2 regions of the Enterobacter sp. MG-EB028 genome follow, and region 2 is predicted to be linked to the other one. Evidence: predicted binding sites of a transcription regulator. Region 2 holds the regulator's gene; the other holds the start of a gene.
What was found. Region 2 encodes PhoB, which activates phosphate uptake and scavenging genes when phosphate is short. Its sites were predicted from a motif close to CTGTCATAAAACTGNCNNAT; they were not measured.
Positions count from the first base shown of each region.

Region 1: the regulator PhoB is predicted to act here: its motif matches at 1,116-1,135, upstream of ACR42C_RS02895 (esterase-like activity of phytase family protein).

Region 1 covers NZ_CP195079.1:622,398-638,380, forward strand. The annotation lists gene ACR42C_RS02885 (hypothetical protein) at 1-225, opposite strand, end outside; gene ACR42C_RS02890 (YfaZ family outer membrane protein) at 225-770, opposite strand; gene ACR42C_RS02895 (esterase-like activity of phytase family protein) at 1,181-2,539, shown strand; gene ACR42C_RS02900 (3'-5' exonuclease) at 2,612-4,459, opposite strand; gene yjiA (GTPase) at 4,644-5,597, opposite strand; gene ACR42C_RS02910 (YbdD/YjiX family protein) at 5,608-5,811, opposite strand; gene ACR42C_RS02915 (carbon starvation CstA family protein) at 5,923-8,076, opposite strand; gene ACR42C_RS02920 (helix-turn-helix transcriptional regulator) at 8,267-9,184, opposite strand; gene ACR42C_RS02925 (4-hydroxyphenylacetate 3-monooxygenase reductase subunit) at 9,363-9,875, opposite strand; gene hpaB (4-hydroxyphenylacetate 3-monooxygenase, oxygenase component) at 9,893-11,455, opposite strand; gene hpaA (4-hydroxyphenylacetate catabolism regulatory protein HpaA) at 11,668-12,573, opposite strand; gene hpaX (4-hydroxyphenylacetate permease) at 12,545-13,888, opposite strand; gene hpaI (4-hydroxy-2-oxoheptanedioate aldolase) at 13,910-14,704, opposite strand; gene hpaH (2-oxo-hept-4-ene-1,7-dioate hydratase) at 14,715-15,518, opposite strand; gene ACR42C_RS02955 (5-carboxymethyl-2-hydroxymuconate Delta-isomerase) at 15,650-15,983, opposite strand, start outside.
Region 2 covers NZ_CP195079.1:1,055,736-1,071,718, reverse strand. The annotation lists gene ACR42C_RS04945 (DUF2339 domain-containing protein) at 1-1,661, opposite strand, end outside; gene malZ (maltodextrin glucosidase) at 1,748-3,565, opposite strand; gene proY (proline-specific permease ProY) at 3,728-5,101, opposite strand; gene brnQ (branched-chain amino acid transporter carrier protein BrnQ) at 5,183-6,502, opposite strand; gene phoR (phosphate regulon sensor histidine kinase PhoR) at 6,912-8,207, opposite strand; gene phoB (phosphate response regulator transcription factor PhoB) at 8,229-8,918, opposite strand; gene sbcD (exonuclease subunit SbcD) at 9,106-10,311, shown strand; gene sbcC (exonuclease subunit SbcC) at 10,308-13,439, shown strand; gene mak (fructokinase) at 13,515-14,420, opposite strand; gene rdgC (recombination-associated protein RdgC) at 14,544-15,458, shown strand; gene ppnP (pyrimidine/purine nucleoside phosphorylase) at 15,507-15,794, opposite strand; gene ACR42C_RS04890 (AroM family protein) at 15,866-15,983, opposite strand, start outside.

The sequences.
Region 1 (15,983 bases), 430 kb from region 2:
CGTGGAAATATCCTTTTTCTTGTTCTTTTTGTCCGTTTTTTCCGAGCTCGAACCGGTCACTACGTTATCCGGGGGCAGATCGATCAGGGCCTGTGCTTCGCATTCCGTGAGCTTTTTATTCATCTCAGTATCGCTGACGCCTGGTTTTACCCATTTGTACTGGACGCACCCGGTGAGCATCAGCGTGAGGCTCAAAACGCAAAGCGCGGTGATGCGGTGTTTCATCAGAAGCTGACTCCACCGCCTACATATGCGCCGTCAATCAGGGTGTGGTTTGGACGACCATCTTTGCCGTCAACGCTCACGTGGCGGTAGCCCACTTTCAGCGTAACCGGTTTGATTGGGGTCCAGCTTACGCCGCCGTTGGCTTCCACGTAATTTTTCACGCTGTTGTTCAGGCCTTCTGGTGCCGCATAGCCTTCACCGTACACGTGGATGCTGTCGGTCAGCGCAACGTTTACGCCGCCGCCAATCGGGAAAGCAACGCCGTTATCGCCTTTTTTCGGGCCGATGTAGATGGCTTTTGCGCCCGCGTTCAGCATCACCGGGCCCACTTCCAGGTTGTAACCTGCGCCCACGCCGCCAGTCTGGGTACCGTCGTCGGTGTTTTTCAGCCAGTTACTTTCGAGATAAACACCGGATGAGGATTTCCCCATTTCCAGATTGAGGTTGGTAAAGTTTTTACCCTGTTCAATGCTGCCGCCCATTGCCAGTGCGGAACCTGATACGGCAGCCAGAGCAGAAAGGAGAAGGATATTCATTTTTTTCATGTTTCGTGCCTCATCATCAAATTAATCTGGGGGCACCTTAACAAGCGATGTTTATGACTGCAAATGTGATGCAAATCGACTTTTAATGCTGGTATTGTTAATTTTTTTATCTTTATTTGTAACGCCAAGGTTGGGTTGTTGGTGTGTCAACGCACAAATTTCAGGCGTTGAGGAACAGTTTAATTTTGTGACTAAACGAAATCTGAACGAGCCGGGGATAGTAATTTGAGATGAATTAATTGGGATTCTAATAATTTCCAATTCCATTTCTAAAATCACATAAAAAAACAATTTTTTACATCTTTGTGGTCAATATTCGTTCAGATGCCCGGCCACGTTTTCGTTCTATGTCATTTTTCTGACACGTTTGTTCATTACGTTGTGGGCTTCACTTTCTGGATACTAACAATATGAAAAGAAAAATTATTCCTGTGCTTATCGGTTGTGCGCTCTCTTTCTCTGGCCTGGCGGCACAGCCCACGGCGGAGCGCTATGTCGTCAGCTTCCCTGACGGCTCACACGTAAAATACAGCGGCGCGTTTGCTGACGCGTTTCCGAATGGACTCCCGGTGGGGATTGGTTCTGGCCTGCTGTTTACGGGCAAGCAGGGCGATGCCCTTACCTTCGCGACCGTGACCGATCGCGGTCCCAACGCCGATGCGCCCAAAATGGGCAAAAACGAAGCCAAAATTTTTGTCACTCCGGATTTCGCGCCGCTACTGATGACTATCCGCGTTCAGAACGGCAAAGCTGAGGCAACGGATGCCCGCCCGCTGCATGATGATAAAGGCGAGATTAACGGCCTGCCGCTGCAAAGCGGCGTGATTGGCTCCACCAATGAAGTAGCGTTCAGCGATACCCTCAAAATTCTGAAGGGTGACAACCGCGGTCTGGACACGGAAGGCATCACCCCGGACGGCAAAGGCGGCTTCTGGCTGTGCGACGAGTATGGCCCGTTCCTGATTAACGTCGACAGCAAAGGGAAAATTCTGGCGATCCACGGGCCGCAGGCCGCGGAAGGGGAAAAATCCATCGCGGGCGGTCTGCCAAACGTTATCAAATGGCGCCAGCCGAACCGTGGCTTTGAAGGCCTGACCCGGATGCCGGACGGGCGTATTATCGCCGCCGTGCAAAGCACGCTGGATATCGACGGTAAGAGCAAAAAGCAGGCATTGTTTACGCGTCTGGTCAGCTTCGACCCGGCGACCGGGAAAACGGCGATGTACGGCTACCCCATCGACAGCGCGGCCTACAGCAAAAACAGCGATGCTAAAATCGGCGACATCGTGGCACTGGATGACCAGCACATCCTGCTGATTGAGCAGGGTGAGGATAAAAACGACGCGATGCGTAACCTTATCTACAAGGTGGATCTGAGCAAGGCGAGCGACCTGACCACCTTCGACAAGCCGGGCGAGTACCCGGAGTTTGATGATGAGAAAACCCTGGCGCAGCGCGGCATTACCCTTGCTGCAAAAACGCAGGTCGTCGATCTGCGCGCGCTGGGCTGGCAGCAGGAGAAAGCTGAAGGGCTGGCGCTGATCGACAGCAAACGGCTTGCGGTGGCGAACGATAACGACTTTGGCGTGAAGGTGGCGATGCAGCACCCGGTCGAGGGCAAAAAGCTCAAGGATTATCGGGTGAACGCGGAAGGCAAGCTTACGCTGGATGATAAACCGGTGGAAACCACGCTCAGCGTGAAGCCGCTGAAGAAGCCGGAATCGGACAGCGAGCTGTGGATTGTGACGCTGCCGGAGGCGTTGAAATAATACCAGGCGTTACCCCTCACCCTAACCCTCTCCCCGCAGGGGAGAGGGGATTGTTCGGTGCTTACTGGACAGCTAGACCGTCTTAACGCTCTTTTCCCAGGTCTCGACCAGATGATCGCGCAGACTTCCGGTTCCGTGCATGGTCACCAGAAGATTCTGGCGCGCGCGGGTAAATCCAACATACAGTCGCTTAATATCGTCGCTCAGATCTTCTTCATTCCTTTCCTTTGCGGCATCCATAATGGCGACCGATTGAAATTCAAGACCCTTACTGCTTGGCAGCGGCATTACGCAGAGGAAATCATTCTGTGGTGACCAGTGTTTTTTATCATCGCTGGAGACAATCATCTGGTAGGGGATCTTGCGGGCTTCGAGCCTTGGTCCGAGCATACCCGAAATGCTGTAAGTTGAGGGGCAGAGTATGGCGATTTCCGACCAGGCAACACCCTGTTGTCGCTGCTCAGTGACCCAATCGAGAACGCGTGTAATTTCCTCGTCCTGATTATCAAAGCTTGCCAGCGCCGGATAGTTTCCGGACAGTCCACCTGCGGCGGGCAGCTGGTATTTGAGGGAATCTTCAATGTGATTATTGAGATAATTAAAAGCAATACTGCTGGCAAAATGGAGTATTTGCCGGGTGTTGCGATAATTGGTATCCAGAATAGTGGTGCGGCCCTGCGCCTTTATATCGACGCTGGACAGGGTAAAATCGAGAGCTTTCTTTTTCTGATAGATTGACTGAGCGTCATCGTAGAGGAAAAGCAGGGAGCTATCTTTATCGTCCGGCATCTTAGCGAGGATTCTTAGCCATTCCGGCTTAAAATCATGTCCTTCATCTATCAAAACGGCGCTGTACTGTTCTGGTTTGATAATGCCCTCTTCAAATGCCACCGTCAGCGCATTTTCCATTAGCTCAATAAAATTTTTGCCCCTGGGGGGAAGTCGTCGATGCGCGTTTAATTGCTGGTAGCACCAGGCATGAAAATGGATAACCTCGACAGGAAGCCTCAGGCTGTGCTGTTCGAGCTGCGCTTTGAGCTTTTTGGCCAGCGTAATGTTGTAGCAAATCACCAGTATCGGTTTGGTGTTTTCTATATTGTTGGCAAGCTCGATGCAGCGGTGATACAAAATGAGCGTTTTGCCTGATCCTGCCACACCATGAATGACCCGGTGTCCCGTCCCCATACTTCTGGCGAGTTGTTCCTGGTTCCTGTCCATCATGCATACCACATCAGGGGTGTGGAACGTAAAATTATCCAGGTCAACCCGCGTGACCGATGGGTTAATGCGGACATCGGGATAAAGATGCCATCGGATGCGGTCGAGCTGCTGTGGTGTTGTGTGATGAACGAAGTGGTGTTTGAGAAGGGATTCGAGCCGGGCGGAGATTTGTTCTCGGGTCATAAACTCGGTCAGTTCATCTTTGCAAATCACCTGGCTGGTGGGCAATATTTCTTCTAACGCTTCGGGGGTAAAACTCTTTTCCAGCTGTGCCCGGGTGATGTTGCTCAAATAAACACCGTATCCATACGGCATAATAAAGCTGCCTTCATAATCCCCTTGTTGTTGACGAAGCAGAGGATCGTTTTTCAGACTGTCAATGGTGTTAAAGGTATATTGTCGAACCTGTTCGAGTGGGTTTTTCAACGGCTCAACGCCGTTTTTGGTTTCATAGTGAATATGCGTTTTGTTGGCCGACTTTATTTTTGTGACAAACCAGTCTTTGACTTCTATAAACAGCAAACCTTTTTCGGGGGCGAGAATCACAAAGTCGGGATGCTCTTGCTTATCGCCCATTCGGGTATCATACCAGCAGGTACACTGTTCGCTGAGGCCCCCCTCCAGGAGTCTTGCCAGCCTTTTTTCTCCAGCCGTGATCTTCTCGCTACAGCTGCTGATTGTGGGAATAATGAGTGCCATGTGATGTCTACCAATTCATGAATAGTATAACTCTGCGCAATTAATATTGTCGTAAATATTAATCTAAGCAGGATTTCATTATTGTTAAGGACATTAACAGACAATATTGCAAACAGAAAGAGTGAAGCGCGGAATTTGCTTTAGGGGAACGCGCTCCCTTTCAGGATTATAAGGGAGCGATTGTTTATTTTTTCAGACCCGCAAACGCTGCCCGGATTTCTTCTTCCGGCAGCTGTATGCCAATAAACACCATCACGCTGTGCGGCGCTTCATCGCCCCACGGGCGATCCCAGTCGGCGCTGTACAGGCGCTGTACGCCCTGGAACAGCAGGCGGTTCGGCTCGCCGTCTATCCACAGCATCCCTTTGTAGCGCAGCAGCTTGTCGGCAAACGACAGCAGCAGGTTTTCCATCACGCGGGAGACCTCGCTCATGTCCACCGGGTAGTCCAGCTCCACCACAATCGACGCCACGTCGTTTTGCTTGTCGGACATAAAGTGGAAGCGCTGTTTCGCGGTGACGTTCTCCTCCAGCATAAAGCCGTTGGTGTTGAACAGCTGAGACAGATCGATGTCGCCATGCGTCACCGTGTAAATCGGCGCGCGGGAATTAATGCGCGTCAGCCGTTCGCGCAGTTTTTCGCTGTCGCCCGCCACGTCGGTTTTGGTCAGCAGGATGCGGTCGGCGTAGCCCACCTGAGACTGGGCGATGGTGAACTGGTTCATCTGCTCGTCGGCGTGAACCGCATCCACCAGGGCAATCACGCCGTCCAGCAGGTAGCGTTGGCAAAGAATCTCATGGGAGAAAAAGGTCTGAATGATCGGGCCGGGGTCGGCCATGCCGGTGCACTCGATCACCAGGCGGTCAAAGTCGATGTCGCCGCGATCGCGGCTGTCGAGCAGGTCCAGCAGGGCGTCTTCGAGCTCGTTAGAGCGGGTGCAGCAGATGCAGCCGTTGGTCAGGGTTTTGATCTGGGTGGCGCGATCGCCAATCAGCTGATCGTCTACCGAGACTTCGCCAAATTCATTTTCGATGACGGCGATTCTGAAGCCGTGCTGCTCGTTCAGGATGTGGCGCAGCAGGGTGGTTTTACCGGCGCCGAGGAAACCGGTCAGCAGGGTAACGGCAATCGGGGTCATGGTCTCTCCTTTAGCAGCAGCGGACGCCGCCTTCTCCACTTCCGCCGTAGCGCGCTTCCTGACGCTCGCGGAAGAATTCGGTGTAGGTCATGTACGGCTTGTCCGGATGATTGGTCTTCATATGCTCAACGTAGTTGTCATAGTCCGGAATGCCAATCAGCATTTTCGCCGCCTGACCGAGGTATTTTTTCGCTTCGCCTAAGTTACCAAACATTGTGGGGTCCAGACAGGAAAAGCCCCTCACCCCGGCCCTCTCCCCAAGGGGGAGAGGGTGTATAAAGTTTCCTCTCCCCTTTGGGGAGAGGGTTAGGGTGAGGGGGGATGATTAATGGTGCGAAGAGGTTTTCACGCCGCCTTCCGGTACCGGCACGTACGGGGTTTCTTTATCCGTACGGCCTTCGGTGTTGCGCACTTTCATCCAGGTTTTGATGCCGTAGAAGATAATGCTGTACACCACCACCAGGAACAGAATGCTCAGACCCGCGTTGGTGTAGTTGTTCACCACGATATGGTTCATGTTGGCAATCTGCTGGGCGGTCAGATCCGCGCCGCCTGCGGCAATCTTCTCTTTGTACTGGTTAGCCATGAAGAAGAAGCCTTCCAGTTGCGGGTTGGTGCTGAACAGCTTCAGGCCCAGCGCCCAGGTGGTGCAGAGCAGCAGCCACAGCGCAGGAACAACCGTTACCCAGATGTATTTGGTGCGTTTCATCTTCACGAGGACCACGGTACCGAGCACCAGAGCAACGGCTGCGAGCATCTGGTTAGAGATACCGAACAGCGGCCACAGGCTCTTCACGCCGCCGAGCGGGTCGACAACGCCCTGATACAGCAGATAACCCCACAGACCTACGCAGCCGGCAGTACCCAGAACACCTGCTACCAGAGAGTCGGTTTTCTTCAGGAACGGCACGAAGTTGCCGAGCAGATCCTGCAGCATAAAGCGGCCCGCACGGGTACCTGCATCCAGCGCGGTGAGGATGAACAGCGCTTCAAACAGAATACCGAAGTGGTACCAGAAGCCCATGTCCGCCCACGGCAGCACTTTGTGGAATACGTGTGCGATACCCACTGCCAGCGTCGGTGCACCGCCTGCACGGTTCAGCACGGACGGCTCGCCGATGTCTTTCGCGGTCTGCATGATCTGCTCAGGCGAAATCACGAAGCCCCAGGAGCTGACGGTCGCCGCCGCATGTGCGCTGGCCTCTTTCAGCTGCGCCATGATCAGCGCGGTATTTTCGCCACCCATCTCGTGCAGGTTTGGCATGGTGATGCCCAGACCCGCCGGCGGGGTGTTCATCGCGAAGTACAGACCTGGCTCGATGATAGACGCCGCGACCAGCGCCATAATCGCCACGAAGGACTCCATCAGCATTGCGCCGTAACCGATGAAGCGCGCGTCAGTTTCGTTGGCCATCAGCTTCGGCGTGGTGCCGGAGGAGATCAGCGCGTGGAAGCCAGACACGGCACCGCAGGCGATGGTGATAAACAGGAACGGGAACAGGGCGCCTTTCCACAGCGGACCGGTGCCGTCAATGTACTGCGTCACCGCCGGCATTTTCAGCTCAGGGTTGATGATCACAATCCCGATCGCCAGCCCGACGATCACGCCGATTTTCAGGAAGGTCGCCAGGTAGTCGCGCGGAGCCAGAATCAGCCACACCGGCAGCAGGGCGGAAACGAACGCGTAACCGATCAGCGCGAAGGTGATGGTGGTGTCTTTGAAGGTCAGCGCCGGGCCCCAGTACGGGTCGTGCGCAATCACGCCGCCGAAGTAGATGGAGGCGACCAGCAGCACGATACCGATGACCGACACTTCACCCACGCGGCCCGGGCGCAGGAAGCGCATGTAGATGCCCATGAACAACGCAATCGGTACGGTAGAGCAGACGGTGAAGACGCCCCACGGACTTTCGGCCAGCGCTTTCACCACGATCAGCGCCAGCACCGCCAGGATGATGATCATAATCAGGAAGCAGCCGAAGAGAGCGATCGTGCCCGGCACGCGGCCCATCTCTTCTTTGATCATCTCGCCCAGCGACGAGCCGTTACGGCGCGAGGAGATAAACAGCACCATAAAGTCCTGCACCGCCCCCGCCAGCACCACGCCCGCCAGCAGCCAGAGCGTACCCGGCAGGTAGCCCATCTGCGCGGCCAGCACAGGGCCGACCAGCGGGCCAGCGCCTGCAATGGCGGCAAAGTGGTGACCAAACAGCACGTAGCGGTTGGTTGGCACGTAGTTCAGGCCGTCGTTGTTAATGACCGCCGGGGTGGCGCGCGTCGGGTCGAGCTTCATGACCTTCTGCGCGATGTACAAGCTGTAGTAGCGATAAGCCACAAGATAGACGGAGACAGACGCGACCACGATCCACAGGGCGCTTACGTGTTCGCCCCGGCGCAATGCGACAACCGCCAGACAGAAAGCACCGAGGATCCCGAGTAAGGCCCAGGGCACGTGCTTAAGTAGTTTTTTAGTATCCATAGTAAGACCTGGTTTTTTATGTAATGAAAAAAGGGTCAGGGTTCGTTGTGAGGAGGTATTGATAATGCTGGAGCGATCGTGCCAGATCCGCGCGCGCGTAAAGGGCGGTAAATGCGTGAGTGGTTGAAAGTGACGGGTGAGCGGTCAAAGAACGCGGCGAGTGGTTAAGGCTCGCCGCTGGCGGGGGAAATTATGTGATTGAGATCACGTGGTTTTCCGGGCTGCGCTCCATCGACAGATAGTTTTCCAGCGTCTTGATGAGCTTCTCCTTCAGCCAGCTCGGCTCCAGGATCTGAATATTCGGCAGCCAGTAGAACAGCAGCGGCAGGATCTGGTTTTCGTGTGCCGCCTGGCAGCGAAGCGTGACGCCGCCGCGTTGTTGCTCCAGCAGCTCTTGTTCCGGCAGGAGATCGCGGCGCAGGAAGTAATGTGAAATATTATCCTTAATGAATATTTTCACGGTGAAAGTAGTTTCAGAAACCCACGGGTCGAGGCTTTTTTCCAGCAATGCCCGCACATTTTCATCAGGGGTAAAAACGTTTTTTTGAATATCAAACCAGCTAATCTGGCTTAATGAAAAGGATTTCAACCGGCTATTTTCGGTAGCTTGTAAATACCATATATTTTTTTTGTTAATGAGTTTATAGGGATTAATCAGACGGGTTTTACCCTTATAAACGATCTGACAGACATTATGGTTCTTAATCGATTTCTCGATTTTTGCTAAATGGCGGCGGATATCACGCTGTACCGTGTGCTCTGCGTCATTACCGAGGATGAGAATATGGTTTTCGTCGACGCGCGCCTCCAGCTTTTGCCAGAAGTCCGTATTTCTTTCAGGGAAAAAATTATCGGCATTCAGGAAGTTAGCCAGAGCGTGATGTAATCCCTGCCCGCCGGGAGATTGGGCGGAGTGGATCAGCCGATATAGCCCGTTACCGGTATGTTCAACAATGGGCGAGAGCGCATTTAAATCCCGGTAGACGGTACGCTCGGTAATTTTAAATTTCTCCATTAGCGCACTGCGGTTTACCACGCCGTGTAAATGTAGCTCAAGGAGAATATCGACCAGACGTTCAGCCGAGCGGCTCCGCGTCGTTTTAGCCATAAGGTCTTCCTGTATATTGGGTATGCGCTGAACAATGCAAAAAGCACTGACCGGAGATGTCAGTATTCAGGCACAGAAAATTTCTCTTATGGATATATAACGGCGTGATTTAGTGGAAACCTTAGGAATTTTTGTAGAAAGCGGCGCTGGCCCGAAAAAAGGCCAGCGCGAGGGGGGATCACACGGCGGCTTCCGCCTCCATCATGACCGGATGGAAACGACGCCTGAAGTAGATCAGGCCGTGTCCCGCGTCACTCAGGATGATGTTTTTCACTTCGACAAGATAAACCAGATGCGTGCCGATGGTTTGCACCTGGGTAATCTCGCCTTCGAGGCTGGCCAGCGCACCTTTCAGCACCGGCTGCGCCAGCGGGCCTTTCTGCCAGCAGGAGAGGGCGAAGCGCTCCTCCATTGTCATGCCGGTCATGCCGGCGAAGTGGCGGGCCATGATCTCCTGCTCGTGGTTCAGCACGTTAACGCACAGCCTGCCGTTGCCCTGAAAGACCGGGTTCATGGCGCTGTTGGCGTTGATGCACACCATCACCGACGGCGGGGTATCCGTCACCGAGCAGACGGCGGTGGCGGTAATGCCGCAGCGTCCGGCGTCGCCTTCGGTGGTGACCACATTGACCGCCGCCGACAGGCTGCTCATTGCGTCGCGAAAACGCAGGCGTTGTTCATCTAAATGCATTGCAACCTCCCGCTGCGCTATTTCAGCAGCTTGTCGAGCATGTTGATATCGCTGTTGTTGTGCAGGTGCGGCACCGTCCAGCCGTGCTGGTCGTATTCGGACATGCAGCGGTCGACCATCGCCATCATTTTGTCCATGTTGCCGGAGCTCTGCGCCTGACGCAGGCACTGCAGGCGGATCTCATCCTGGCTGCCGGAGTAGTTGATTTCGTACAGCTCGTGGCGGCCGCCAAACTCACTGCCGATGGCGTCCCACATCAGTTTTAAAATCTTGATGCGTTCGACGTGGTCCATACCGTTGGAGCCGCGCACGTATTTCGCCAGATACTGGTCGATCTGCGGGTTGTTCAGATCCCGGGCGCTGGACGGCAGGTAGATCAGCCCGGACGTCACGTTACGCTCGATGATGTTCTTGATCTTCGCGTAGGCCATCGGGGCCATGACGCGGTAGGTTTGCAGCGCGGCGTGATCCGGCAGATACGCGCCGTTTACCCACGGGGTGGCTTCGGAACACATGGAGTCGCTCAGCGCCCAGAACATATTGCGCCAGGCCACCACTTCGCCGAGATCCGCCTGTACGCCGCGGAACTCCAGGGTACCGGTGCACTCCAGGGATTTCTTCAGCAGGGCAGTGATGAAGTCGAGCTTCACCGCCAGGCGCACGCAGGCCTGCAGCGGGTACATGCGTGCAAAGCCGCCCTCCATCGTCCAGCGACGGCAGCGGTCGAAATCGCGGTAGATCAGCACGTTTTCCCACGGGATCAGCACGTGATCCATCACCAGAATCGCGTCGTTCTCATCGAAGCGGCTGGAGAGCGGGTAGTCGTACGGGGAGCCGGTAGCGCCTGCCACCATCTCGTAAGAGGCGCGGGAGATCAGCTTCACGCCTTCGGCATCCATCGGCGCGACGAACATCAGCGCGAAGTCCGGGTTTTCACCCATCACCTGCGCGGAGCCGAAGCCGATCATGTTGTAGTGGGTCAGCGCCGAGTTGGTTGCCACCACTTTCGCACCGCTGACGATAATCCCGGCGTCGGTCTCTTTCTCCAGCTTGATGTAGACGTCTTTCACCTCGTCCGCAGGCTTGTGGCGGTCGATCGGCGGGTTAACGATGGCGTGGTTGAAGTACAGGCCGGTTTCCTGAATGCGGGTGTACCAGTTGCGGGCGTTCTGCTCGAACTGGCCGTAGAAGGCCGGGTTGGCGCCGAGCGCGCAGCCGAACGCGGCCTTGTAGTCCGGCGTACGTCCCATCCAGCCGTAGCTCAGGCGCGACCACTCAGCGATGGCGTCGCGCTGCTGGCGAAGGTCGTCGGCGCTTTTCGCCACGCGGAAAAACTTGTGGGTATAGCCGCCGCTGCCGGTGTCGGTGCCCCAGCAGAGCGTGTCCTGCATGTCCGGCTTGTGCAGGGCGTCGTACATCTGCGCGATGGAGGCCGCCGCGTTGCGAAACGCCGGATGGGTGGTGACGTCTTTGACGCGCTCGCCGTAGATATAAATCTCACGACCGTCCTGCAGGCTTTTTAAATACTCTTCGCCGGTTAACGGACGTTTGGCGTCTGCGCGAAAATCTTCAGGCTTCATAGGGACCTCGTATCGGAATTGGGTTGTTAAATTTATGTTTTGTTTTTGTTGTTTAATTGAAGCCTGAGAGGGGCGAGACGTGAAGGGACGATTGGGACAACGGCGGGTACTTTTCGGGCGGGATTGGGATTTGTGATCGTTGTCCCCTCACCCCGGCCCTCTCCCCAAAGGGGCGAGGGTGTAATCGTTCCCTCTCCCCTTTGGGGAGAGGGTTAGGGTGAGGGGAAAGGTTTTACCGGTACTTTCTGCGCCCGATACGCGCTCGGTGAGCACCCCACTAATCGGTTAAAAAACCGGGCAAAATAGGCAGGATCCTTAAACCCCAGCTGCCAGGCAATCTCGCTGACCGCGCTGTCGGAGAAGAGCAGCAGCCGTCTGGCTTCGCGCAGCTGGCGGTCGAAGATCAGCCGCTTCGGCGGGCGGTTGGCAAAGCGGCGGCAGATATCGGTCAGGCGGGATTCGGTGAGGTGCAGCTCGCCAGCGTATTCCGGCACCGTCCAGTGCTGGTGGTAGTGCGCATCAATCAGCTGGGTAAAGCGCTGGAACAGCTTCAGCTCGCCGCGCATACCGCCCGAAGCGTGGTCGTCGAGCTTTGCGTTGCGCAGCAGCAGGGTAAAGACCGCCTGCGCCAGCAGGACCAGCGTGTGCTCGCGCCCCGGCAGCTGTTCCGTGGATTCCCGGGCAATCAGCTGCCAGTAATGCTTCAGCGCCGCCAGCTCGTCCGGCCTGTCGGCCAGCGAGAGGCAGATCCCCGGCAGGCCGAAGGCTTCCCGGGTGCCGGGGTAGAGCACCTCCAGCAGCGGCCAGATCAGATCTTCGCGTACCGTCAGCACGTGGCCGTCGCTGTCGGATTCGGTGATAAACGCGTGCGGCACCGACGGCGGCGTGAGGACAAACAGCGGGGCCTGCACCGAGTAGCGGTGATCGTCGAGCTGGAGCTCAATTTGCCCGGTATCGAGAAAGTGCATCTGAAAATACTGATCATGACGATGCGCCTGCATGTCGCGGCCAAAAAAGGCCGCCATGCGGGCGAACGACTGGTAGTGCACATCGTCGGTGCCCAGACTTTCGTCGTACTCCTTGCTGATATCAATGTTGGCGATAGGGCTCTGGCACATGCTCGTTCCTCTGTTGATCCCGCTGCGTCATCGGAATGCGCGTCAGCACCAGCGCGCCGACCACCAGCAGCCCGGCCACAAACCACAGCCCGGAGCTGAAGCTGCCGGTCGCGTCGCGCAGGATCCCAATCAGCAATGGGCTGACGGCGGATCCGACGTTGCCGATGGCGTTGATCACCGCCAGCGCCACCGCGCGGGACTGCAGGCTAATAACCTGGTCCGGCGTGGTCCAGAATATCGCCATGGCGGTAAAGGATCCGGTTGAGGCCATAATGATGCCAAGCAGCTGGATCAGGCTGTGATCGGTGGCCGAGGCCAGCATCCATCCCGCCGCGGCGAACAGGTACGGCAGGATGGTGTGCTTTTTTCGCTCTTTCAGCCTGTCGGAGCGGCGGCTCCACCAGATCATCCCGAGGATGGTGCAAAACTGCGGGATCGCCGCCAGCAGACCGATGACGATGTTGCTGCTGCCCGTGTTGAAGCTTTGCAGGATCTGTGGCGTCCAGATGTTAATGGCGCTCAGGGTGTTGGTCAGGCAGAAGTAGGCCAGCGTGTAGAGCAGTACCGCAGGCGTCAGCACCTCGCTCAGCGTCGATCGCGGTGTGACGGATTGGGCAATGGCGATCTCCTGCTCGCGGGCGATCATCGCTTTCAGCGCCTGCTTTTCGTCATCGTCCAGCCAGGTGGCCTGATCCGGCGTGTCGTTGAGGTAAAACCAGGTCACCACGCCGAGCACCACCGACGGCAGCCCCTCCAGCAGGAACAGCCACTGCCAGCCCTTCAGGTTCCATAGCCCGTCCATCGCCAGAATGTAGCCGGAGAGGATCGAGCCAAGCATCATGGTCACCGGCATGGCGATCATAAACAGCGCGTTGGCGCGGGCGCGGTGATAGGCCGGGAACCACCAGGTGAGATAGACCAGGATCCCCGGCAGGAAGCCAGCTTCGGCGATGCCCACCAGCATGCGCAGGACGTAGAGCGTTTCGGGGCTGGTGGCGAACATGGTGCAGGTGGAGGCGATGCCCCACACCACCATGATCCCGGCGATCCAGCGGCGCGCGCCGATTTTCGCCAGCATGATGTTGCTCGGGATCCCGCACAGCACGTAGGTGACGTAAAACAGCGTCGCGGCCAGGCCAAACATGGTCGACGTAAGGCCCAGATCTTTACCCATCGTCAGCCCGGCAAAGCCGATGTTGATGCGATCGAGAAACGAGAAAACAAACAGGATAAAGAGAAACACGATCAAACGACGGAACAGCTTATTTATTGCGCGATGTTCTACATCTTTATTATGCAGGGTTGAGGTCGTCATGTTGCGCTCCACATCGTACGTTTAGTAGACGGATTTATTGTTATCAACTGCTGTGGTGACGTCGGTAAAGCGGGCCGCCAGCACTTCGGCGCTGCGGGCGAGCAGGGTGGTATCCACACCGACCGCCACAAACAATGCGCCGAGGCCGAGATAGCGTTTCGCCAGCTGTTCATTCGCCATCAGGATGCCGGGCGCTTTGCCCGCGCTGAGGATCTGCGCGATCGCCTGCTCGATGGCGGCCTGCACCTCCGGGTGCTGCGGATTGCCGGCAAAGCCCATGTCGGCGCTCAGATCCGCCGGGCCGATAAACACGCCGTCGACGCCTTCCACGTCCAGGATCTGCGGCAGGTTTTTCAGCGCCTCGCGGGTTTCGATCTGCACCAGCACGCACATGGCGTCGTTAGCCTGATGCAGGTAATCCGGGATGCGGTTCCAGCGCGAGGCGCGCGCCAGGGCGCTGCCGACGCCGCGGATGCCCGCAGGCGGGTAGCGGGTGGCGCTTACCGCCAGCCGCGCCTCGTCAGCGTTTTGCACCATCGGCACCAGCAGGGTTTGCGCGCCTATGTCCAGCAGCTGCTTGATCTGCACCGGATCGTTCCACGACGGGCGCACCACCGGCTGGCTGGGATAAGGGGCGATAGCCTGAAGCTGAGTCAGGATGGTCTGCACGCTGTTCGGCGCGTGCTCGCCGTCGATCAGCAGCCAGTCAAAACCGGCCCCGGCCATCAGCTCGGCGCTGTAGCTGCTGGTCAGCCCCAGCCATAAACCGATTTGCGGGCGGCCCGCCTTCAGCGCCGCTTTGAATGCGTTTTGCATGGTCGCCTCCTTACACAAAGCGACAGCTGATGGAGCCCATGTTGCCGTAGTCAACATGGAAGGTGTCGCCTCTGCTGGCGGCAACCGGACGGGTAAACGAGCCGCCGAGGATGATTTGTCCGGGCTCAAGCTGCACGTCGTACGGCGCGAGCTTGTTCGCCAGCCACGCCACGCCGTTCGCCGGGTGGTTAAGCACGCCAGCGGCGACGCCGGTCTCTTCGATCACGCCGTTGCGGTAGAGCAGGGCGGAGATCCAGCGCAGATCCAGCGCGTCGGGCTTAATCGGACGACCGCCGAGGATCACCCCGGCGTTGGCGGCGTTGTCGGAGATGGTGTCGAACACCTTGCGCGGGCGCTGGGTCTCCGGATCAACGTTGTGGCAGCGGGCGTCGATCAGCTCCAGGGCGGGAATGACGTAATCCGTGGCGTTGTAGACGTCGAAGATCGTGCAGTCCGGGCCGCGCAGCGGTTTTGCCAGCACGAAGGCCAGCTCCACTTCGATACGCGGGACGATAAAGCGATCGACGGGAATGTCGCTGCCGTCGAGGAAGAACATGTCGTCCAGCAGCGCGCCGTAGTCCGGCTCGCTAATCTGCGAGCTGGCCTGCATCGCTTTCGAGGTGAGGCCAATCTTGTGGCCTTTCAGCACGCGGCCCTCGGCAATTTTCAGGCTCACCCATTCGCGCTGTACGGCGTAGGCGTCTTCGATGGTGATCTCCGGGTACTCCAGCGAGATCGCGCGGATCTGCTCCCGGGACTGTTCCGCCTGATGCAGGCGGTGGGCGATCAGGGTATGGGTATGTTTGTCGAGCATGGCGATATCCTGTTATACGTTTGTTTTCTCCCTCTCCCCGTGGGAGAGGGACGGGGTGAGGGCATCAGGCCGCAGAGATTTGCCCTCACCCTAACCCTCTCCCAAAGGGAGAGGGGACAGTCCGTGCGGTATTACTTAAACAACGCGTGCACGTTGTTCTGCTTAAAATTCAGCGTCGGGTGCAGCTCGTCGAGCTCGAACGACAGCGCCAGATAGCGGCTCGCCATCAGATCTGCAAAATGCGTTTTGATCAGTGCAAACAGCATCTCCCCCACGGCTTCCCGGCTCTCAAGACTGCGCCCGGCGCCGATTTTCAGCGTCATATGCACAAAGGCGTAATCGTGCTTGCCGTCGGCCATCTGCCAGGTATCCAGCCAGTGGGCGCGACTGCGGATACCGCCGATGGGGAAGATGCCCGTGGCGGCGAGTGCCTCGTTCACTTTGGCGAACAGCCCCGGCAGGTCG
Region 2 (15,983 bases):
CGCCACGCCAGACGAGCCGCAGCCTGCCGCCAGCCCCAGACCGACGCCGCCGTCAGCGCCAGCACGCCTGCCAGAACAGGTAATTCCTGCTTCAACACCAGCCGCGACGCGCCAAATAGCGCCACGAGCCAGAACAGCAGCCCGCCTGCCAGCAGCGCCCAGCTAACCGGCAGAAAGAGGTTCCGCCACAGCCAGGCAGCAGCCAGCCAGCAAAGGCTGAGGATGGTGAAGATCAGCAGCAGGCTCAGCGACGTAACGCCATTCATCTGCGCCCACAGCGCGCTGCCGAGCGCCAGCACCAGCAGCGCCGTCCCGCTATAGCTCATGCGTCGCTGGTGCTGCTGCACGCCCAGCCAGAGGATACCCAGCCCCTCAAGCGCCCAGGCCATCGCCGTCCAGCGCGCGGAGAGCGCCAGCGGAATGGCGAGCGTGGCAAATCCGCCGCCGATGGCCAGCGCCGCCATCACCAGCGGTCGTCCGATGGAGGGATAGCGCCGCAGCGCAAGGAACGCGAGGGTAAGATAAAACGCCCCGTATCCCAGCGCGCTCAGGGCCGGGCCATATTCCCAGTGTCGGGTCATGCCGTACTGCATCCCAAAACCCACCAGCGGCGGGGCAAACAGCAGCACGCCGTCAATAATCTGCTTCCCTTTCTCCTGCGCCCTCAGCGACAGCGCTACGCTCAGCACGCCGAAGATCAGCGTATTGGCAATCAGGAACAGCTGGCAGATCCAATAGTCTTCAGGCTGGTAATCACTCAGCCCCCACAGGCCGCCCACGCCAAAGGTAAAGAGCAGTCCGAGCAGGTTAAGCTCGCGCCAGTGCTGCCAGATGCTGATGGCGAGAATGCCGATGGAAAGCAGGAGATAGAAGGAAAACAGCGCCACAAAGTTGCCGCCCCCGGTAGATAGCAGCAGCGGCGCGAGATATCCACCGAGGCTCGCCAGCATGGCAAGGCTCAACGCCTTTTGCAGCACCGCCAGCCCGACGCTCGCGGCGCAAATCACCACCAGCAGCGCAAAGGCCAGCGTCATCGGCAGCATCTGCCAGAGCCGGAAGGCGCCGAAGACCGTCAGGTAGAGAATGCCCGTCGCCCCGCCCTGTAAGATAAGCGCGTAGACCAGCTGCTTGTGCCGCAGCCGCCACCCAACCGCCAGCAGCACGATGGCAAACAGCGCCGTCGCCACCAGGCGTAGCTCAAGCGGGAACAGGGAGTGTTCAACGGTATAGCGCAGCAGGAAAGAGAGGCCGAGGAAGAGCAGCAGAATGCCAAGCTTCGCCAGGGGATTACCCTGCATAAACCAGCGCGCCAGCGACGTCACTATGCCACCAAAGGCAGAAGGCTGTTTAGCCGCTGACGCAGGGGCCGGAGCGGGTTCGGCCTCGATAGCGGGAATTTCGGGACGCCAGGGATCGACAGGCGCGGGAGCGTCCTCAGCCACCAGCGCGGTCACGACCGCCGGAGTAGCAGCTTGCACCTGTTCTGGCTCCGGCGCTATCTCTGCCGCGCCGCGCTGCTCAAGCGCCTCAATGCGCTGGCGTAGCCGGGCGATCTCCTGCTGTGCCGCCGTGCTTCGATTAAACCCGATAACCGCGAGCACGGGCGCAACCAGCAGCGCAAAAACCAGGAACAAACAGCCAAGGATGTAAAGCTCGTCCATGTTTCCACCTTCACCGTATACAATCCGTTAAGATTGACACAAATCGTTGCATTTGCGCCATCTTAAAAGGTGGAAACATTAGCGGATTAGCTGCCGAGCCAGACCGTCGCGGATACCGCAGGCAGCGCCAGCACGCCGTCCTGCATCGTCGCCTTGCCCTCTTTGTTCTTCCACATCGCCACCTTTAGCAGCGGTGAATCATCCAGCACCACTTCGCAGCCCTCGCCCCGGTTGATCGCCACCAGCACGCGCTGCTGGTTATAGACGCGGACAAACACCACCACGTTATCGTGGGCGTACACCACCTGACAGCCACCGTAGCGCAGGGCAAGGCTCTGCTTGCGCAGTTTCGCCAGCCGCTGATACAGGCTGAACAGCACCTTGTCCTGTTTCTCTTCCTCCCACGGGAAGGTTTTGCGGCAGAACGGATCGTTGTTGCCGTCCAGCCCCACTTCATCTCCGTAGTAAATGCACGGCACACCCGGCCAGGTGAAGAGCCAGGTGACCGCCAGCGGCAGACGCGCCACATCCTTGCCGAGCAGGGATTTAAAGCGCGCGGTATCATGGCTATCGAGCTGGTTAAACATCCGCAGCTGCTGCTGATGCGACAGGCCTGCGCGATAGTTATCCATCCACGCTGCGCAGGTTTCGGCATCGATATGGTTCGGATCGTATGAGATATCGGTATTTGCCAGGAATCCCCACAGCGGGAAGGTAAAGCCGCGATAGTTCATCGCCGCATCTTCCGCATCGTTTTGCAGCCACTGGCGCGCGTCGCCAAAGTGTTCGCCAAACACAAACGCCTCCGGCTGGGCCGATTTTGCCGAGCGCGCGATCCCGGCGACGTGCTGAAGGTTATTCCGCGCCCCGCCCGCTTCACCGAGCATATGCACCACGTCCAGGCGCCAGCCGTCCATATTCCACGGTGCCTTCAGCCAGTGACGGACGATGCTGTCTTCACCGCCGTAAATTTCATCAATCAGAGAAGGCGACTGGAAATCCAGCTTCGGCAGGCTCGGGTAGCCCAGCCAGTCCAGCGCGCGGCCCTCTTCGTTAAAGCTGTACCAGTCGCGCTGCGGCGAGTCCGGGTTATGACATGCCCCGCCCATCGACTGGTTATGGCGGTCAAACCAGGCGTGCGAATCGCCGCTGTGGTTGAACACGCCGTCCAGGATCAGGCGCATCCCCTCTTTTTGCGTATTCTTACGCAAGCGCAGCAACGCCTCGTCGCCGCCAAACTGCTCATCAACGTGGCGATAATCTTCGGTATCGTATTTGTGCACGCTCGGGGCTTTAAACACCGGGTTGAGGTACAGCGCCGTCACGCCCAGTTTTTTCAGGTACGGCAGCTTTTCGCTGATGCCGTCGAGATCGCCGCCGTAGAACGTCGAGCCACCTGCCTGCGCCGTCACCGGTTCATCCCATTTTTTCAGGATGATGTCGTGACCGGCCGCATGATGGAAATAGACCTTGTCCTGGTCGGCGGTGCGTTTTTCGCTGCGCGCAAAGCGGTCCGGGAAAATCTGGTAAAAGACCTGTTCGTTAACCCACTGCGGGCCGTTATCAGGATAATCGACGGCAAACTGCTCCAGCCGCGCGGGCGGGAAACGGCTAAACCCCTGCGGGGTAAACCACAGCTGACGGTTGTTCCACAGCAGCTTGAAGCTGTATCGACGGCGCGGCTGCCCGCTGCGCAAATCGATATTCGCCCGCCACGCGGTGATCCCCGGCTGCGGTTGGCTGCGCAGCTTGTGCATTTTCAGCCCGGTCTCTTCGTTATCAATTTCGGCGCGAAGCGTCACGCGTTCAGGCTGGTTTTCCCCCGCCAGCCAGAGCGTAATCACAAGGTTGTCTTTGTTTTGCTTAACAAATGGGGCAACCGGAAGGTGCCAGGCGTTTAACATCACGAATCCCCTCTGATGAAATTGACGTCACCTTGCCACAGGGTGGTTAAGGATAGCTCACCATGACGTGATTTATTGGGGGAGGAGGACGGGGGAGGAGGCATCTGTGCGGCCTGATGCCCTCACCCTAACCCTCTCCCACGGGGAGAGGGAAAATGGATATTACTGCGCTTCCGCCAGCTGGCGGTCGCGGCGGCACTTAAACACCCAGCCGATCAGCAACAGAACGATCCACGCACAGCCCACGTACAGGGAAATGCGGGTATCCGGGTGGTAGCCAATCAGGCCAATAATAAACACCAGGAAGATCAGCCCGACCACGGTTGTCGCCACCCCGCCCGGCACCTTAAACTTCAGCGCTTTCGCCTCATCCGGCGACAGACGACGGCGGAAGGCAATCTGCGACAGCAGGATCATGATCCATACCCATACCGTCGCGAAGGTCGCCAGGGACGCAATCACCAGGAAAACGTTCTCCGGCATGATGTAGTTCAGGTAAACCGAGAACAGCAGCGCTACGGTCATCACCAACACCGTCACCCACGGCGTACCGCGGCGTGAGGTTTTGGCGAACACCTTCGGCGCGCTGCCCTGCTCCGCCATGCCGTGAAGCATGCGGCCCACGCCAAAGACGTCACTGTTTATCGCGGAGAGAGACGCGGTTAGCACCACAAAGTTAAGAATGCTGGCCGCAAAGGCAATCCCCATATGCTGGAAGGTCAGAACAAACGGGCTACCGTTGGTACCCACCTGATTCCACGGGTAGATGGACATAATCACGAACAGCGTACCCACATAGAACACCAGAATACGCATCGGCACCGAGTTGATGGCGCGCGGAATGGACTTCTCTGGATCTTTCGCTTCCCCGGCGGTGATACCGATAATCTCGATACCGCCGTAGGCGAACATCACCATTTGCAGCGACATGACCATCCCGAGCCAGCCGTTGCTGAAGAAGCCACCGTTGCTCCAGAGGTTGTGAATACCGGTCGGCTGCCCGCCGTTGCCAATTCCCCAGATAATGATCCCGAAACCGGCCACAATCATGATGATGATGGTGGCGACCTTGAAGAAGGAGAACCAGAACTCCAGCTCGCCGAACACCTTCACGCTCATCAGGTTGACGGCGCAAATGATCAGCACCACGCTCAGCACCCAAATCCAGTGCGGCACCGCCGGGAACCAGACGCCCATATAGATGCCGAATGCCGTCACGTCGGCAATCGCCACAATCAAAATTTCAAAGCAGTAGGTCCAGCCGGTGATAAACCCGGCCAGCGGGCCGAGGTTTTCCTGCGCGTAGCGGGAGAAGGAGCTGGCAGACGGGTTGTGAACCGACATTTCGCCGAGGGCGCGCATGATGATATACGCCGCCACGCCGCCGATAATGTACGCCAGCAGAACGCTGGGACCGGCCATTTTGATGGCATCTGCCGAGCCATAAAAAAGACCGGTGCCGATAGCAGAGCCCAGCGCCATAAAGCGGATGTGGCGCGTGCTCAATCCACGTTTAAGTTTGTTAGTGCTTTCCATTTAAATCTTGCCATTCAACACGAAAAAAACAAAAAACCACGGGGCCTTAAGCCCCGTGGTTAAACAGTTTGTTGCCGTTGATTAATGAGCGTTAGATGCGACCTGACGCCCTGCAGCACGATCCCAGATAACCGCCAGAACCAGTGCAACAACGGTAGGCATCAGCCAGGCCAGGCCCTGCTCGGACAGCGGCAGACGCTGTGTCCAGGCTGGCAGAATTTCAGCGAACGCTGATGCTTTAATCCCGTCAAGGATACCAAAAATCAGGCTGATAAACATGGCTGGCGCAATAATTCGTGAGGAGTTATGCCACCACGGACGGGTGAAGCTCAACACCACCAGCACGATGCACGGCGGATAAATCGCCGTCAGCACCGGAATCGAGACCTGAATCAGGTGGCTCAGACCGAGGTTGGACACCGCCATGGAGAAGATACCGAGGATAAACACCAGGGTACGGTATGAGAGCGGCAGATACTGCGCAAAGAACTCTGCGCAGGCGCAGGTCAGGCCAACCGCGGTTACCAGGCACGCCAGGAAGATCAGTGCCGCCAGCAGCATACTGCCCGCACCACCGAAGGTGTGCTGAACGTAAGCGTGCAGGATAGCCGCACCGTTGGCGTTTTGATCAACCAGCATCGCGCTATCAGAGCCCAGGCGGAACAGTGCCAGATACAGCAGCGTCAGCCCCACGCCGGCCATCAGGCCAGCCCAGATGGTATAGCGGGTCAGCAGACGCGCTTCGGTCACACCGCGGGAACGCGCGGCGTTAACGATAACGATACCAAACACCATCGCGCCCAGCGTATCCATCGTCAGGTAGCCGTTCACAAAGCCGTTAGAGAACGCGGCGTTTTTATAGGCGTCCATCGCGTCGCTAATTGGACCGGCTGGCCAGATGATGGCCGCCACGGCCAGCACGATCAGCGCCACAATTTTCAGCGGTGCCAGGAAGTTACCGACCGTGTCCAGCAGCTTGCCCGGATAGAGGGAAACCAGGATCACGATGGCAAAGTAAATCAGGCTGTAGATAAACAGCGGCATCGCGCCGTCGCCGGTCAGAGGAGCAATACCTACTTCGAAGGAAACGGTCGCGGTACGCGGGGTCGCAAACAGCGGGCCAACGGCCAGATAGCAGACGGTAGCCAGCAGTACGCCCGCCACTTTACCAATCGGGGTGCTGAGGCTATCCACGCCGCCGCCGACTTTCGCCAGCGCGACAACGGTCAGGACCGGCAGACCCACGGCAGTAATCAGGAAACCAAACGCGGCGGTCCAGACGTGTTCACCCGCCTGTAAGCCAACCATTGGAGGGAAAATGATGTTGCCTGCGCCAACGAACAGCGCAAATGTCATAAAGCCCAGCGCGATAATGTCACGCGATTTTAAGTGATGGGTCATAAAACCTTACTGCCTGTGGATGTGGTGTTGAAAACGTTGAGATTTTCGATTCCCCTGACGGGACGATACAGCCGAAAATTTGCTCAATTTCAGCGGGAAATGCTCCCGTCCTGGCGTGGAGAAGAATAGTTTTTCGATTTACCACGCAAATACAGTCGGTCTGACAGTATCTGGGGGGCAATTTAAACGCTTATAACGTTTAAAGGCAAGGTGGGATCGTAAAACCAGAACAATATGCCAGCATGAAAATATACTCCAGCACAATACGCTAATTATAAGAAAAACCCATGGCTAATCATGCGAACAAAAAACAGACAGCCGTATAAAATTCACACGCGTTTCGCTTGACTGCAAAGCAAACGGGCCAGCAAACGCTGACCCGTGGAAAGGTAAAATGACATACCTGCCGTCAGGCGCTCTTTTTGGCAATTAATCGTTCCGGGATAACGAAACTGAAGCGGGTTCCCTTACCCAGGGTACTCTGGATATCAAGACGGCTTTCATGGTGATTCACCGCGTGTTTCACAATCGCCAGCCCCAGTCCGCTCCCCCCCGTTTGCCGGGATCGCGCTTTATCCACCCGGTAGAAACGCTCGGTCAGGCGCGGAATATGCTCCGGGGCAATCCCCGGCCCGTTATCCTCCACGCTAAACTCGGCGCCTGTCGGCGTATGCTGCCAGCGCACTACGATATCCGTCCCTTCCGGCGTATGGTTTACCGCGTTGTACACCAGGTTGGAGATGGCGCTACGCAGTTCATCTTCGCTGCCCAGCACCTTCAGCGTATTGTCGACCTCAAAGGTCAGCTGATGTTTTTTATGGCTTAACGTCTGCGCTTCACGCTCAACGACGCGCAGCATCATTGGCACATCTATGGTGTCATTCAGCGCAAGCGACGGCGCCGCTTCAATCTTCGAGAGCGTCAGCAGCTGTTTCACCAGCCCTTCCATACGGTGCGTTTGCTCACGCATCGTGTGCAGCGCTTTTTCACGCGGCGCGCCTTCCAGGGTTTGCTCCTGCATCATCTCCAGGTAGCCCTGCAGCACGGTCAACGGAGTGCGTAGCTCGTGGCTCACATTGGCGAAGAAGTTACGACGCGCCCCTTCCAGCTGGTGCATCTGGGTAACGTCGCGCGCCACCATCAGCCACTGGCGATCGCTGTAGGGCATAACGCGGATTTCCAGATGGCGACCGTTATTCAGCTTCAGATTGTGGGGACGGGTAAAATCACGCTTTTTCAGATACAGCGTGAACTCGGGATAACGCAGAAGGTTGAGGATGTTCTGACCATTATCGTCCGGCCAGCGCAGACCCAGCAGCTGTTGCGCCAGGCCGTTACACCAGAAGATCGTTCCTTCTTCGGTCGTCAGGATCACCGCATCCGGCAGCGACTCTGCACCGCTGCGAAAGCGTTTGATCAGGCTTCCCAGCTCGCGACGGCGCTTTTTATTACGCATCTGCATTTGGTGCAGACCGTACAGCAGCGGCTCCCAGCTGCCGCTTCCCGGCGGCGGCGTCATGCTGCGGTCAACCCACAGCCACCATGAGAGACGCAGCAGGTTCCAGAAATGCCAGACTAACAGCCCGGTGACCGCCGCCAGCAGAAACCACGGCAGATGCCCAAGAAAGGCCCCCAGAAGAAGGGCCGGAATACAGCATAAGATCAGTTCAAAGACGAGCCTTTTCCATGACAGACGTTCCAGCACGCGTCACACTCCTGTCATTGTTCAGAAACGGGTCGAGAAACGATAACCCGTGCCGCGGACCGTCTGTACCATGCGATCGTGGCCGCTCAGTTCCAGCGCTTTTCGCAGGCGGCGGATATGTACGTCAACCGTCCGGTCTTCGACATACACGTTAGTTCCCCAGACGTTATTCAGCAACTGCTCGCGGCTGTAAACGCGTTCCGGATGGGTCATAAAGAAGTGCAGGAGTTTAAATTCGGTAGGCCCCATGTCGAGGGGGTTTTCGCCGGTCATCACGCGGTGTGAGGTGGGGTCAAGGCTGAGGCCCTGCATTTCGATCACCTCTTCCACCGCCATCGGCGAAATTCGGCGCATCACGGCTTTAATGCGCGCAACCAGCTCTTTCGGGGAGAAAGGCTTGGTAATGTAATCGTCCGCGCCGGTCTCCAGACCGCGCACGCGATCCTCTTCCTCTCCGCGCGCCGTGAGCATCACAACCGGAATATCGCGGGTCAGCGCTTCACGCTTCAGGTGTTTGATAAACTGCAGTCCGGAGCCGCCGGGCAACATCCAGTCAAGCAGAATCAGATCGGGCCAGGGTTCATTCAGCTGGTTCACCGCGCTGTCATAATCTTCCGCTTCAACCGGCTGGAAGCCATTTTGTTCGAGCACGAAGCACACCATTTCACGAATTGGAGCTTCATCTTCTACGACCAGAATACGTCTCGCCATACTTTGCCCTGTCTTATCTTATTTAAGTTACAAGTTTGTAATGCGGCGCCATTATGCGTCAGTTTTATGACAGATTTATGAAAAACAGTACCACTACAAATGGCAAACTGTTGTTTTATTACAGCGGTTATTTTCCTCTCCCTGACAGTTTATAATCGCCCGCATCGTTTTTCGCCACGGATCTCCTATGCGCATACTTCACACCTCGGACTGGCATCTGGGTCAAAATTTTTACAGCAAAAGCCGTGCGGCTGAACATGAAGCGTTCCTGAACTGGCTGCTGGAAACGGCCCGGACGCACGAGGTGGACGCGATTATCGTGGCGGGTGACATCTTTGATACCGGCTCGCCCCCCAGCTATGCGCGTGAGCTGTACAACCGCTTCGTGGTCAACCTGCAGCAGACCGGCTGTCATCTGGTGATTGTTGCCGGCAACCATGATTCCGTCGCGACGCTCAATGAATCCCGCGACATCCTGGCGTTTCTCAATACCACCGTGGTCGCCAGCGCCGGGCACGCGCCCCAGATCCTGAAAAAACGCGACGGCACCCCGGGGGCGGTACTGTGCCCCATTCCGTTTTTACGGCCGCGCGACATCCTGCAAAGCCAGGCGGGGCTGTCGGGTGCGGAAAAGCAGCAGCATTTATTACAGGCCATCACCGATTATTACCACCAGCAGCATGCCGATGCCTGCGCCCTGCGCGGTGAACAGGCCATTCCGGTCATTGCCACCGGGCACCTCACCACCGTCGGGGCCAGTAAAAGTGACGCTGTCCGCGAGATCTATATCGGCACGCTGGATGCGTTCCCGGCGCAAAACTTCCCGCCAGCCGACTACATCGCGCTCGGGCACATTCACCGTGCCCAGGTCATCGGCGGCTGCGAGCATATCCGCTACTGTGGTTCCCCTATTTCGCTCAGCTTCGATGAAACCGGGAAAGCCAAGTCCGTGCATCTGGTGAGCTTCAGCGAGGGTAAACTCAGCGCCGTCGAGACGCTGGAGGTACCGGTCACCCAGCCGCTGGCGGTGCTGAAGGGCGATCTGGACGCCATTACCGCCCAGCTTGAGCAGTGGCGCGGCGCGGAGCTTAACCCGCCCGTCTGGCTGGATATCGAAATCACCACCTACGACTATCTCCACGATATACAGCGGAAAATTCAGGCGCTGACCGAAGAGTTGCCGGTAGAGGTGTTGCTGGTGCGCCGCAGCCGCGAGCAGCGCGAGAAAATTCTGCTCGGCACCCAGCGCGAAACCCTCAGTGAACTGCGGGTAGAAGAGGTATTTGAACGCCGCCTGTCGCAGGAAGAGATCGATGATGCGAAGCGCGTCCGGCTCAACGAGCTGTTCAGCCATACCCTGCACGCCCTCAATGACGAGGAAGAAAACGCATGAAAATTCTGAGCCTGCGTCTGAAAAATCTCAACTCCCTCAAGGGCGAGTGGAAAATTGACTTCACCGCAGAGCCGTTTGCCAGCAACGGCCTGTTTGCCATCACCGGCGCAACCGGTGCGGGCAAAACCACCCTGCTCGACGCCATCTGCCTTGCGCTCTACCACGAAACGCCGCGCCTGAATAAAGTCTCTCAGGCGCAAAACGACCTGATGACGCGCGACACCGCCGAGTGCCTGGCGGAAGTGGAGTTTGAGGTGAAAGGCGTTGCCTATCGCGCCTTCTGGAGCCAGAACCGGGCGCGCAACCAGCCGGACGGGAACTTACAGGCACCGCGCGTGGAGCTGGCCCGCTGCGAGGACGGCAAGATTCTGGCCGATAAAGTTTCGGATAAACTGGAGCAAACCGCGGCGCTCACCGGGCTGGACTACGGCCGCTTTACCCGCTCGATGCTGCTCTCGCAGGGGCAGTTTGCCGCCTTCCTTAATGCCAAACCGGGCGATCGCGCAGAATTGCTGGAAGAGCTAACCGGCACCGAGATCTACGGTCAGATTTCCGCCATGGTGTTTGAAAAACACAAAGCTGCACGCGGCGTGCTGGAAAAGTACGAGGCGCAGGCGGCGGGCGTCGTGCTGCTCAGCGAAGCGCAACAGCAGCAGTTGCAGCAAAGTTTGCAGGCACTTACTGACGAAGAGAAAACCCTGCTGGCCCAACAGCAGCGACAGCAGAAAGATTTTCAGTGGCTTACGCGCCATGACGAGCTTGTGCAGGAGCAGCAGCGCGTCACCGCCCTGCAGCAGCAGGCGCAACAGGCGCTAACGAACGCGGCGCCGGAACTGGCAAAGCTCCAGCTTGCTCTGCCCGCCGCCCAGCTTCGTCCGCTCTGGGAGCACCAGCAGGAGCAAACCTCACGTCTGACGCAAACCCAGCAGCGAATTAACGAAGTAAATACTCGCTTACAGACTAAAACCGCACTGCGCGCGCGGATCCGCAATACCGCCCTGCGTACCCATGAGCGGCTACAGGCCGAACTGACGGCACTGGCGCAGTGGCTGGCGGAGCACGAGCGTTATCGCCTGCTGGGACAGGAAATTGCCGGCTGGCGCGCCCAGTTCTCACAGCTAAACCGTGACAAAAGTCAGCTCGCCGCACTTGCTGCGCGGATGACTGAGCTACGTCAGAAGCTGGCGGAGATGCCGGAAAATACGCTGACGCTGACGGCGGATGAGGTCAGCGCGGCCATGGAGCAGCAGTCCCGGTCCCGAACGCTGCGTCAGCAGCTGACGTCGCTCCATGCCCGCTATCAGCCGCTGCAAAAACGCCTGCGCCAGAGCGGTGAAAGCGCGCAAAAAGCCCAGGCTGAGCAGAGCAAGCTCAATGAAACGCTGGCGCTGCGCCGCCAGCGGTACAAAGAGAAACACCAGCACTATCTGGACCTGAAGGCCCTGTGCGAACGTGAAGCGACGATTAAAGATCTGGAAAGCTATCGCTCACAGCTTGAGGCAGGCAAACCCTGTCCGCTGTGCGGCTCCAGTGACCATCCTGCCGTTGAGCAATACCGGTCGCTTGAGCTGACGGATAACCAGCGCCGCCGTGATGCGCTGGAAAAAGAGGTCGCCGCGCTTAAAGAGGAAGGCCTGCTGGTGCTGGGGCAGGTGAATGCCCTGGCTCAGCAAATCCAGCGTGAGACAGACGAAGCGCAGGCCTTGTCTCAGGAGGAGCAAGCACTCACTAAAGCGTGGGTGGAGGCCTGCGCGTCTTTGAATATCGCATTGAATATTCAGGAGGATATCGCGCCATGGATGAACGAGCAGGAACAGTACGAGCGGCAGCTTTATCAGCTCAGCCAGCGCCTGACCCTGCAAAACCAGCTGAACGAGCAGGAAGCGCAGGAGCGCCAGTATCAGCAGCAGCTGACGGCCGCCCGCCAGGCGCTGGAACACACCCTGCTCGCACTCTCGCTTAGCATTCCCGAAGAGGGTAATGAAGCCGGCTGGCTGCACGCCCGCGAAGCGGAATTCTCTCAATGGCAGGAGAAGCAAACGCAGCACGGCGTGCTTCAGGAACATATAAACGCGCTGAAGCCGCTGCTCGACACGCTTCCGGCAACAAACAGCGAAGAGGCTGAACCGGCCATTCCTGATGGCTGGCGCGACATCCACAATGAATGCGTGTCGCTGCAAAGCCAGCTCACCGCCCAGCAGCAGCAGGAAGCGCTGGAGCACGAGCGCCTGCAGCAGTCGCAGACGCAATTCACCGCGGCGATCGCAGCGAGCTGTTTTGCCGATCGGGAGGCGTTCCTTGCGGCCCTGCTGGACGACGACGCTATCAGTCACCTCCAGCAGCTGAAACAGTCGCTGGAAAACCAGATACAGCAGGCCGCAGCCCTTTCCGGCCAGGCTAATCAGCAGCTGCAGGCGCACCTTGCGCTGCGCCCGGAAGAACTTGATGCGGATGCGTCAACTCTGCAAAGCCAGCTGCAGCAGCTGGCGCAACGGCTTCGCGAGAACACCACGCATCAGGGCGAGATCCGCCAGCAGCTTAAGCAGGACAGCGATAACCGCCAGCATCAGCAGGCGTTAATGCTGCAAATTGAAGAGGCCGCGCGCCAGGCAGATGACTGGGGATATCTGAACGCGCTGATTGGCTCCAGCACCGGCGACAAATTCCGCAAGTTCGCGCAGGGGCTGACGCTGGATAACCTGGTCTGGCTCGCTAACCAGCAGCTCAACCGCCTGCACGGGCGTTATCTACTGCAGCGCAAAGCCAGCGAGGCGCTGGAGCTGGAAGTGGTCGACACCTGGCAGGCCGATGCGGTGCGCGATACGCGTACGCTCTCCGGCGGCGAAAGCTTCCTGGTCAGCCTGGCGCTGGCGTTAGCGCTGTCCGATCTGGTGAGCCATAAAACGCGAATTGATTCCCTGTTCCTGGATGAGGGGTTCGGCACGCTCGACAGTGAAACGCTGGATACCGCGCTGGATGCGCTCGACGCGCTGAACGCCACTGGAAAAACCATCGGGGTGATCAGCCACGTTGAAGCGATGAAAGAACGCATTCCGGTGCAGATTAAGGTGAAGAAAATCAACGGGCTGGGGTATAGCAGGCTGGATAGGGTGTTTGCGGTGGAATAAATGGGGGGATCGTTCGGTCTGATGCCCTCACCCTGGCCCTCTCCCACAGGGAGAGGGTACTAACACAACATGCGTTTATTCCGGCCATAACCACGCCGCGCCTCGCACGCCGCTGGAGTCGCCGTGGACGGCTTTGCGGATCGGGGTTTCACACTCGCCGCCGAAGACCCACTGTTTCACCAGGTTCGGTACCGTGGCGTACAGTCGATCAACGTTGCTCATGCCGCCGCCGAGCACAATCACGTCCGGGTCAAGAATATTCACCACGTGCGCCAGCGATTTCGCCAGACGCATTTCGTAGCGGCTGAGCGCCAGTTCGGCCACGGGATCCTGTTCTTCCACCAGACGCATAATCTCGTTCCCCTTGAGCGGCTGACCGCTCAGGCGATGGTAGTCGGTCGCAAAACCGGTGCCAGAGATAAACGTCTCGATACAGCCCTGCTTGCCGCAGTAGCACGGCACCTCGGCGCGGTATTTAAGCTCATCTTCATCCATCCACGGCAGCGGGTTGTGTCCCCACTCGCCCGCCGTGCCGTTGCCGCCGATATGGGCACGTCCGCCAAAGGCCACACCCGCGCCGCAGCCGGTACCGATAATCACCGCAAACACGGTCTGCGCCCCGGCTGCCGCGCCGTCGATGGTCTCAGAGACCGCCAGGCAGTTAGCGTCGTTGGCCAGACGCACTTCCCGGTTCAGGCGCACGCTTAAATCTTTATCAAACGGCTGACCGTTGAGCCAGGTGGAGTTGGCGTTTTTTACCACCCCGGTATACGGCGAGATCGACCCCGGGATCCCCATCCCGACGCTGCCGGTTTGTCCTGTCGCCTGCTCGGCCATATCGACCAGCCGGGCAATCGTCTCGATCGTCTGGTGATAGTCATCGCGCGGCGTCGGCAGACGATGGCGAAACAGCTGTTCCCCCTGCTCGCTCAGTGCGATGACTTCTGTTTTGGTGCCGCCCAAATCAATCCCAATACGCACAAGACTCTCCTCATTATTTTGATTATCAACAGAGTAGAAGCACGCTTCCCGATTAGCAATGCAAGCGATGCGACAATTCGTTATCATGCCCGCTGATTTAACGACAAGGCCGTGGAAATTATCATGCTGTGGTTCAAAAATTTGATGGTTTACCGTCTCAGCCGCGACGTTTCGCTGCGCGCAGAAGAGATGGAAAAACAGTTAGCCGCTTATAGCTTTTCCCCTTGCGGTAGCCAGGATATGGCGAAAACCGGCTGGGTTCCGCCAATGGGCTCACAAAGCGATGCACTGACCCACGCCAGCAGCACGGGTCAAATCATCGTCTGCGCCCGCAAAGAAGAGAAAATTCTGCCCACGCCGGTGGTTAAGCAGGCGCTTGAAGCAAAAATTTTCAAGCTGGAAGCCGAACAGGGCCGCAAGCTGAAAAAAACCGAAAAAGATTCGCTGAAAGACGAAGTGCTGCACTCTCTGCTGCCGCGTGCCTTTAGCCGCTTCAGCCAGACGATGATGTGGATCGATACCGTTAACGGGCTGATTATGGTGGACTGCTCCAGCGCCAAAAAAGCCGAAGATACGCTGGCCCTGCTGCGTAAAAGCATCGGCTCTTTACCGGTCGTTCCGCTGGCGCTGGAAACGCCGATTGAGCTGACCCTGACCGAATGGGTCCGCAGCGGTACCGCGGCGCAAGGTTTCCAGATCCTGGACGAGGCCGAGCTGAAAGCCCTGCTGGAAGATGGCGGCGTGATCCGCGCGAAGAAGCAGGATCTGGTGAGCGACGAGATCGCCGTACACATTGAGGCTGGTAAAGTGGTCACCAAACTGGCGCTCGATTGGCAGCAGCGCATTCAGTTCGTGATGTGTGACGACGGCTCCGTGAAGCGTCTGAAGTTCTGCGATGAACTGCGCGATCAGAACGAAGATATCGACCGGGAAGATTACGCCCAGCGCTTTGACGCGGACTTTATCCTGATGACCGGCGAGCTGGCCGCGTTAATTCAGAATCTGGTGGAAGGTCTTGGCGGCGAAGCGCAGAGATAACAGGCAAAACGTAGGCCGGGTAAGCGTGAGCGCCACCCGGCTTATTTTTTATTTCAGGTAGCGGCACAGATAAGAGGTCGGCTCAGCAACCTGCAAATGGAACTCGCTGTGGCCAGGTACGTTGAAAACTTGCCCGGCAGCGTAAACTTTCCATTCCGTTTCACCCGGCAGTAAGACGTTCAGCGCGCCGCTGACCACCGTCATCTCTTCCGCTTCAGCCGTGCCAAAGGTGTATTCCCCTTCAGCCATCACGCCCACACTGGCGCGGCCAGTGCTGCTGCTGGTAAAACCGATGGATTTCACTTTACCGGAAAAGTATTCGTTACTTTGAAGCATGAACTGGCCCTTATATTCAGAGATAAAAATTCACTATAGGGGCCATGCTCATCACCTGTCACGCAAAATCATTACGTCAGAAGCTCTGAGGCCAGGCGAGCCATCAGAACGTTGGATAACAGCACCGGCACGTCCAGCGCCTTTTGCAGTAAATCGCGGTGATGCTGGTGGAAACCAAGACAGTCCAGA